Regions from separate parts of the Blautia sp. HCP3S3_B11 genome, predicted to be linked through region 4. Evidence: riboswitches for the same ligand, from Rfam matches in the RefSeq annotation. Region 4 holds a riboswitch; each other region holds the start of a gene.
The links. Region 4 has a riboswitch for cobalamin ahead of ACTNC0_RS04515 (DUF6783 domain-containing protein). Riboswitches for the same ligand answer to the same signal wherever they lie in the genome.

Region 1 (2,204 bases), on a different contig from region 4:
GCATGAACATGCCAAAATCCCGAGACATACAAGTCAAAATCCCATCGCCGAAGGCGATTTTTAATGGATTTTGACTCGTAACTGTGAAGGTACTGAACAGTTACGATAATTGCAGAATAATGAAAGATGTTCCCGGAATAGCAGAAAAATAGTATTATCTTCGGGCTATGTGGAACATCTTTTGAGATAAAGATAAAATAATGCATTATAAGTTAATCAGGAGAGCGTGATAAAGATGGAAAATACAGCAAATTTAAAGAGCAGCATCGCCTGGTCGGATTTCAAGTTAAACAGCGACGGAATGGTACCTGTAATCGCACAGGACTATCAGACAAACGAAGTCCTGATGCTTGCATACATGAATGAAGAAGCATTCAATACCACACTTCAGACCGGCAAAATGACCTACTGGAGCAGAAGCCGCAATGAACTCTGGATCAAAGGCCTCACTTCCGGACACCTTCAGTTTGTAAAGTCTCTTACATTAGATTGCGATAACGACACCATCCTTGCAAAAGTAGAGCAGATCGGTGCAGCCTGCCATACAGGAAACAGAACCTGCTTCTTTAAAACACTGACAGAGGCAGTAAAGTAAGAGAATCAATGTTGTTTCTCATATAGTGTAAAAACATTAATAGGAAATATATAATTGTATTGACATTTTTTATTAAATGTGATAAAAAAAGAGTATCCGAATTGAATATGTGCAATGTTATAGCGCGAAGGTTACATCATATATGATGTGCAAAAGAGAATCCGGTGAGAATCCGGAGCGATACCGTCACTGTGTATGGGAGCTGTTTTTCAGAGACCACTGGGCTGCCGGGAAGGGGAAAACAGCGATGATCGAAGTCAGGAGAACTGCCTTGGCGTGGAATTTAAGGTCTGCGGTATACAGAACCTATATTCTCATAACTATACATAGCTCTTTTATATAAATGAATCAGGCAGTCTGATTGAATTATGAATTGTGAGATATCTGGCTGATTCATTAAAAATCGTGTATTTATGGGAAAGTGGCAGCTGCAGAATATATGGCTGCTTTTTTGCATACGTCTGTCCGGAAATACAAGAAATAAAAGAGGAAAAACAAAATGAAAAGAAAATCCATGTTAGCTTTATTACTTGCAGTATCTATGACCTGCTCCATGACAGCAGCAACAGGTGCAGTAGCATTTGCATCTGATGACACAGCGACAGAAGAATCAGCTGACGATGCAACAGAGGAAACAGCAGATGATGCAGAAGCGGATGAAGCTTCCGATGACACAACAGAAGCATCTGATGATGATCAGAAAGCAGCAGATGAAGTAGCTGCCCTGATCGACAAAATTTATGTTCAGGAAAGAACAGATACAACTGATGACGACTGCAAAGCAGCAAAAGAAGCATGGGACAAACTGACAGATGCTCAGAAAGAACTGGTAGAAGGTGAAGAAGCAAGCCCTGAATACTTTGGTCGTGACACAGGTGACGCTTCCAAAGATGATCCGCGTAATCAGGATGAAATCGGTGAGAACGAACTCCTTGTAGTAAGCTTTGGTACATCTTTCAACGACAGCCGTGCAGAGGATATCAAAGGAATCGAAGATGCTCTTGCAGAAGCATATCCGGACTGGTCAGTAAGACGTGCATTCACAGCACAGATTATTATCAACCATGTAGAAGCAAGAGATAATGAAGTAATCGATAACATGCAGCAGGCACTTGACCGTGCAGTAGACAACGGTGTTAAGAACCTTGTTGTACAGCCTACACATCTGATGCATGGTGCTGAATATGATGAAATGGTAGAAGCTATCGACGGATATAAAGATAAATTCGAATCCGTAGCAATCGCAGAGCCAATGCTTGGTGAAGTTGGCGATGACGCTACAGTGATCAACGACGATAAGAAAGCAGTTGCACAGGCAATCACAGATGAAGCATGCAAAGAAGCTGGATTTGATGATATGCAGGCAGCAGCAGATGCCGGTACAGCATTCGTATTCATGGGACATGGAACATCCCATACAGCTAACGTAACATATGATCAGATGCAGACACAGATGAATGACCTTGGATTCACAAATGCATTCATCGGTACTGTAGAAGGTGAGCCAGAAGATACAGCTTGCGAAGCAGTTATCGAGAAAGTAAAAGAAGCTGGATTTAAGAATGTAATTCTTCGTCCTCTGATGGTTGTTGCCGGTGACCACGCTAAT
Region 2 (2,204 bases), on a different contig from region 4:
GTTCCTTTTCCAAGATAAACTAATTCATAATCCTGGAAGCCGTCAGTTTTAAAATTTGTCTGATATCCGCCCATCTGAAAAACATGTTCCAGACCGTCATCATCCGTAAACTTCAAGACAGCTTTCTCAAATTCCCAGCCGTCCAATGTAAATGTATCCCTGGTTACATCGATAAGTCCGATTTCTTTCATTTCTTTATATAACATATCACCTGTGGCGGTTTCAGCGGCAGAACCTGCGGTACGATAGCCGAGAACAGGATTTGTTTTTTCTTTTTCCATGCGTTTGGCAAGCTGATAGGACCAGTCTGTGTCAATGCAGGAGATACAGGAATCTTCAATGTTCAATTTGTTTCGCCTCTTTCCTGAAATTGTTATAAAAATATTTTAGCATAGCAAGGTAGCTTCTACAATCACTGTTTATTGGTTGTTGAAAAAAAGGAGACAATCTGAAATTACTATAAAAACGAAGTGAGCAGTAAGATAAAAGGCAGAAATCTGAAAAATAGTGAAAAACGCCGTGCTATAGTAGCATAAAAAAGCAAATAAGCGAGATAAAGCGGAGTATTGTATATTTTTGGATACAATATGCTTTGGTAATAGAACATACTGGACAAACAATAAAAAATCAGCGTATACTGATATCGCAAAAATTAAATAACATTTATTGGTTTTGAACCAGTCGTTGTAAGTTCCGCAAGGATTAATAGAGAAACCGGTGCAAGTCCGGTACGATCCCGTCACTGTAATAGGGAGTTTCGGAAAAAAATGTCACTGGACCATGTGAACAGTAATGCGGAATATGTAGGTATTCAGGCAGCCATGTAGCTGGCTAACGATCTGGATCCGAAGAAGATTGCGGGAAATATCATAGTAATCCGTCTGATGAACCGGACGGGATTTGAGCATCGCACCATGACCTGACGTATGAAGACGGAAAGAATCTGAACAGAGTTTTTCCGGGAAATCCGAATGGTACACTTAGTGACAGGATCGCTTATACTGTTGTGACAGAGTTTTTCCCGAAGGCAGATTATTATATCGATCTGCATTGCGGGGATGGCTTCGAGGGGTTGGTATCCTATGTATATTGTACAGGGGCAGCTACTCCGGAAGTTGCGGCAAAGAGCCGTGAGATGGCAGAGATCGCACATGTGGACTATCTGGTAACATCTATGTATGGAACCGGCGGAGCTTACAACTATGCCGGAAGTATGGGGATTCCAAGTATCTTGTTGGAACGTGGACACAGCTCCCGCTGGTGTGAAGATCTGGTTGCAGAAGATGTTCATGATGTAAAGAATATCTTAAGACACCTTGGTGTTCTTTGCGGCAAGTTCCATACGCACGGTGAACCTCCGGTAGAAGTAAGTCCTGTGATTTATGAAGATGCCCCGGTGTCCGGATGCTGGTATCCTGCAAAACAGCCAGGAGAGACCTTTAAAGAGGAAGAAGTGCTGGGAAAAATCTGTGATTATTTTGGATGTGAACTGTTTGTCTACAGAGCTAAGATGGGCGGGATTATCCTTTATCAGACAATCAGTCTGTGTATTATGAAAGACACGCCGATGGTATCTTATGGAACCTGGGATGAGGAAAAACAGGGGAAAATTGAACTTGGATGTGAGGTTTGCGGAAATAAAGAACATAAGCATGGACACCACCATCATAAACATGGAAGTGATAAACACAGAAATAGTAAGCATGAAAATGATAAACACCATAAGTAACATGAGAATCATATAGTAAAAAAGTCCCCTGCGGAGGTTGCGAAGAGCAATAAGCAGTGGGTGGGGACTTACTTGTATCAGGAGGGGTACAAGCCTCTCCTGATAAACTGTGAAGCAGTTATTCGGTGTAGAGCCACGTAGCGAAAGCGGATTGCGAATATCCGATTGACATGGCTGACTGAAAATAAAATGCGGCCGTACAATATCTCATTATTGGAGATAAAGTGCGGTCGTATTTTGCATTATTTTTGTGATGAGCTTTTTGGGCAATCATCGGAAATACAAAATCTGCCTGTCTATTCATGAAACAGAATCTGAGTAAAGAATCTCACATCTGAATCGTCTGCCCAGCAGATCATTCCTGCGGCATCTGCCATCTTCTGCGCATCTACGCTGTAGGCTGACATGCAGGAACAATTTTTATATGGACCTGCACTCATGATTAGAACATCATCTTTTCCGGTTTCCTGCATAC
Region 3 (2,204 bases), on a different contig from region 4:
GGAAAAATTATCCTTCATGAGGATACAGATGTACTGCTGTCAGATTATGCAGTTCTTAAAGTTGCAGAAGAAGAGTACGAAAAACTGGATCAGCAATACCTTATTAAGATCCGGAAAGAAGCTTATGGATACAGGTGTCTGACAAACCAGAAACAATTTTATATGGAAAATTATCCGGATGTTGTAATTGAGAATGGAAAGATTGATGATCTGGTAGTGATGATGGAGGAACAGGTATGAAGGGATTATTTGTAAAGGATATAGAACTGATGAAACAGCAGAAACAGTTTTTTATCCTGGTTGTTGTAATGGGAGTCATCCTGAATCTGACAGGAAGCGGTAGTGTCAGTTTTGCTGCAGGATATTTTACGATTGTCACAGCAATTTTTGCCATTACAACTATAAGTTATGATGAGTTTGATAATGGTCTTGCATTTCTTATGACCTTGCCGGTTACCAGAAAACAGTATGTGGCGGAGAAATATCTGCTGGGAGCAGGGCTTACGGCTGCAGCGTGGGGAATTGAAGCAATAACGGGAGTGATCTGTAAAGGTGTGGCAGAGCTTCAGGGGTGCCTGAGTGAGAAAATTATTGGCACTCTGATATACATTCCACTGGCGCTTCTTATGTTGTCAGTATCGCTCCCGCTTGTAATACATTTTGGAGCAGAAAAAGGACGTTATATTGCAATGGTCATGTGGGCTATTATAATTGCCGTAGTTTATACTCTGATAAAAACAATGGGACTTTCAGCAGAAGCAGTCGGTGCATGGCTGAATGGACTGAACTGGGGAATGGTATTGGCCGGAGTTGTATTATTTACAGTAATTGTATATATGGGATCTTTTTGGATTGGTGTACGGCTTATGGAGAAGAAAGAATTCTGATGTGTATCGAATATGGTTGTAATTATAAAAGCAGTGTGCTAAAATTGTATCAGCGTAATTGAATAAGCTGTTAAGTGAACACTATCATATGCAGATTTTGTGTATGATAATGTGAGAGGGAATCAGGTGAAATGCCTGAACGGTTGCGGCCACTGTATACAGAAAAAAAGCGGGATTGTAATATGTCATTGCATAAATATGTGAGAAGGCGGAATCCGGCTGTCAGAGAGTATCTGGAAATATTTCTGATACAATATTCATGAACTGCTGAAGCATGGATGTTGTATCAGTTTTTATTTTATGGGAACTTTCTGTGATCTGTGAGTCAGGAAACCTGCCTGACAGCGTAAAGAAGGAGCTTCCGTAAAAAGTATCCGTTATTCTTATCACTTCTATTTTACTTTTTCTGAAGTCTCATCTTTTCGGTTACACGAACAGGTAAATAACATATACGAAAAGAGAGGAAGTCAAATGAAAAACAGGTATTTATCCACAAGAATCATGGCAATTATGATGGCAGCAGCTATGGCAGTTTCCGCAGCTCCGGCAGCTTTTGCAGCAGAGAGAGCAGACTCTGAGACAATCAAAGAGGACAATCAGCCGGCAGCAGATGCAGACTCTGATACACAGGAAGATGCAGACGCACAGGATTCAGCAGATGCAGATAAGACAGCAGACGCAGAAGGTACAAAGACAGAATATCCTCTGACCATCACAACCTATGATTATGATGGAAATGAAATCGAAACAACCTATGAAAAGGCACCGGAGAAAGTTCTTGCTGTATATCAGGGAAGCATTGAAACCATGCTTGCACTTGGCCTGGAAGACCGTCTGGTAGCTACTGCAGGTCTTGACAATGAAGTTCCGGATGAACTTAAAGATGCATTTTCAAAAACAAATTATCTTGATGAATTTACCCCATCCCTTGAGACTGTAACGATGTTGGAGCCAGACATGATCTTATCCTGGAGCTCCCTGTTTTCTGATAAAAATCTCGGAAATGTAACAGACTGGATCGACAAAGGCTGCAACACTTATTACAACACAAACACACGCCCTGACGGAGACAGAACTCTGGAAAATGAATTTACAGACATCTTAAATCTTGGAAAGATTTTTGATGTACAGGACAAAGCACAGGCAATCGTAGATGATGCAAAGGCAGTGATCGATAAAACTCTTACAGCAACAGCAGATGTAGAAGAGAAACCAAGCGTAATGGTTCTGGAACCTCTTGGAGAAGATATCACAAACTATGGTGCAAAGAGCCTTGGTGGAGATATGGTAACACAACTGGGTGCGACTCTGGCAAAC
Region 4 (2,204 bases):
GAAATCCTGTTCTGTATCGTCAGACGAAAATACTTCTGTATCTGATTCCGTATTTGTCTCAAAATCATTTGTCTGAGAATCCTGAAATTCTTCTATATCCTCTGCTTCCGTTTCCTGATATATACCAGTTCCAAACATCTCCTGACCTTTTACAGGTATCGAACCGCAAATCATGGCAGATGTCAAAAAAGCCGATAGCATACGTATAGCAGTAGTTCTTTTTTTCATATGCCTGATAATTCCTCCATATTTAAAAATAATATTATTATATCATTTTTAATTTCATTTTTCAATATAGAATCCTGCTTTGCAAAATTTCCTGTTACACCAAAACCGCCAGATAGCAACTTTATGCTTTCCGGCGGTTCTATGTAGCAAATATATCTTCCAATCTTGTATCTTTACAATCTATTTTTCTTCTGTTAATAACAGTAAAAGAACTCCTCCTCTTATCCTCTATGCAAATCATGCATAAAATTCCCAAAATTTTTTCCTCGGCAATGGAACTCTTGCTTCAAGGAGGAAACATATAGAAAATAGAAATGTCCGGTTCTGCCAGTCAGAAAAAATACCGGCAGGAAAAGATGTCAAATGCCTGTGCCGCATTCTCTTTTGTTCAGGTGAAAAGTGTGCGAACGGTGCATGAGTGCATGTAAAATAATTTACACAAAAATCCGTTCAAATTTTAGATATTTAAGCAGATATTAGCTGCCGGTTGTTCCAACAACTGTATTATTTCATTTCAGATCTTCTCTTTTGTTGTATTTATTCTAACAAACTTAATTGTATATTACAATAAAAATCGTTCCCGTTTATCTGGGCTAATCTGACACATTCCCGCTTTTCACACAAATTTATTTTATTCCTCGAGGTATTTTGGTCTCTGTCTGCTCATTTTCTCTTATTTTCTTCATCAGCGTCGACAGTTCCTGATATTTTCCCGTAATATAACCATAACTTTTTCTTTTATGTGGAAGCATACAATTTGTGCAATCCTTTATCCCATTCTCTGTATATTGAAAATTCCCTCCGCATTTATCTCCCAGCGCATATAGTGGACAATAACAGAACAGACAATTAAAATCATCCGGATCTGCATTCCTATGGCATGGAAAATACTCGCATTTTTTATGGCTGAAATAAGAATACTCTTTTCCCTCCCAATAAGGTTTCTCCATTTCTTTTTCCTTCTTTCTCATTATGATGTTAGAGCGTGTTTGAAAAATCATTCCTGCAATCTGCACGCCCCACTTTGCGGTATATTTTGCCCCTAACTTGATATCTACGAATTGTTCCGCTGCAAAGCAGCTCCCGTAATTCTCATAATATAAAAAAATACTCTAATGAATCATCAATCACTCTTCGCATAACAAAGTATCAAAAATTCATTACAGCATTTCTTAAATTACGTAATTATAAGAGGGAGCGATGCTACCCCGGGGTAGAAAAAATCCGTTCATGAGTGCGCGGAGGGAACGAATAAATCCGAAGTAGTATCGCCTGCCATTTAATCATGTATAATTCATAAAGAACAGGCGCATTCCATAAAAAATGTCTGCCTTCAAATAAAAGCAGACAACACTCCGAAGCTGCGGATTCAACGGAGTTGGTTGTTACACTTTACACGGAAGTTTAACCTCGCCATACCAAGCAGGTTTCCTGGCTCCAGGCTCATCGCTCCTCTCTCCTTCTCATGCTATGGCACAATGGACATTCTGAGATTTGCTCCTCTGTTACAGTGACCGGATCGCTCAGGTTTCTCACCTGATTCCCTCTTTCTGTACTGCTTCTTAAACAGTATCAGCACTTAATATGTTCTGTATGGAATTATACTAATCGTATAGTAACACTTTGTAATGAGAATGTCAACTATTTATCAATATAATTTTATATTTCTGTTACTGTTCACACGCCACTATCCCGCGAGGTGTTTTGGCATGAGAATGCCAAAATCCCGAGACATACCGCGCGAATTTATGCGAATAGCATAAATTCTGTGCATCGCGAAGCGTGTTACTGGGCACGGAGTGAACAGTAACATATTTCTTCGTTTATCCTTATTCTAATAACGAATTAGTTCCATCCTACTCTTGCAACTTATGAAGTAAATAATATTTAATTCTCTGGCAAGGGTTCCCATTCATTTAAACCCAGGCTCTGTCTGTATTTCGCTTCTTCCAGACTAAGCTGCGGAAGGTCTTCCT

Region 1: another riboswitch for cobalamin. It lies ahead of ACTNC0_RS02430 (sirohydrochlorin cobaltochelatase); the one in region 4 lies ahead of ACTNC0_RS04515 (DUF6783 domain-containing protein).
Region 2: another riboswitch for cobalamin. It lies ahead of ACTNC0_RS15680 (succinylglutamate desuccinylase/aspartoacylase family protein); the one in region 4 lies ahead of ACTNC0_RS04515 (DUF6783 domain-containing protein).
Region 3: another riboswitch for cobalamin. It lies ahead of ACTNC0_RS14525 (ABC transporter substrate-binding protein); the one in region 4 lies ahead of ACTNC0_RS04515 (DUF6783 domain-containing protein).

What each region holds. Positions count from the first base shown of each region.
Region 1 covers NZ_JBQHVP010000002.1:199,158-201,361, reverse strand. Annotated here, with positions in the region: partial or broken gene hisI (phosphoribosyl-AMP cyclohydrolase) at 257-583, shown strand; cobalamin riboswitch at 707-883, shown strand; gene ACTNC0_RS02430 (sirohydrochlorin cobaltochelatase) at 1,095-2,204, shown strand, end outside.
Region 2 covers NZ_JBQHVP010000023.1:3,964-6,167, forward strand. Annotated here, with positions in the region: gene ACTNC0_RS15675 (M28 family peptidase) at 1-281, opposite strand, end outside; cobalamin riboswitch at 662-846, shown strand; gene ACTNC0_RS15680 (succinylglutamate desuccinylase/aspartoacylase family protein) at 944-1,729, shown strand; gene ACTNC0_RS15685 (DUF2284 domain-containing protein) at 2,026-2,204, opposite strand, start outside.
Region 3 covers NZ_JBQHVP010000019.1:50,888-53,091, reverse strand. Annotated here, with positions in the region: gene ACTNC0_RS14535 (ABC transporter ATP-binding protein) at 1-240, shown strand, start outside; gene ACTNC0_RS14530 (ABC-2 transporter permease) at 237-887, shown strand; cobalamin riboswitch at 962-1,243, shown strand; gene ACTNC0_RS14525 (ABC transporter substrate-binding protein) at 1,359-2,204, shown strand, end outside.
Region 4 covers NZ_JBQHVP010000004.1:183,806-186,009, forward strand. Annotated here, with positions in the region: gene ACTNC0_RS04500 (C1 family peptidase) at 1-228, opposite strand, end outside; gene ACTNC0_RS04505 (cysteine-rich small domain-containing protein) at 855-1,178, opposite strand; partial or broken gene ACTNC0_RS04510 (hypothetical protein) at 1,131-1,247, shown strand; partial or broken gene ACTNC0_RS04515 (DUF6783 domain-containing protein) at 1,197-1,337, opposite strand; cobalamin riboswitch at 1,633-1,826, opposite strand; gene ACTNC0_RS04520 (EutP/PduV family microcompartment system protein) at 2,116-2,204, opposite strand, start outside.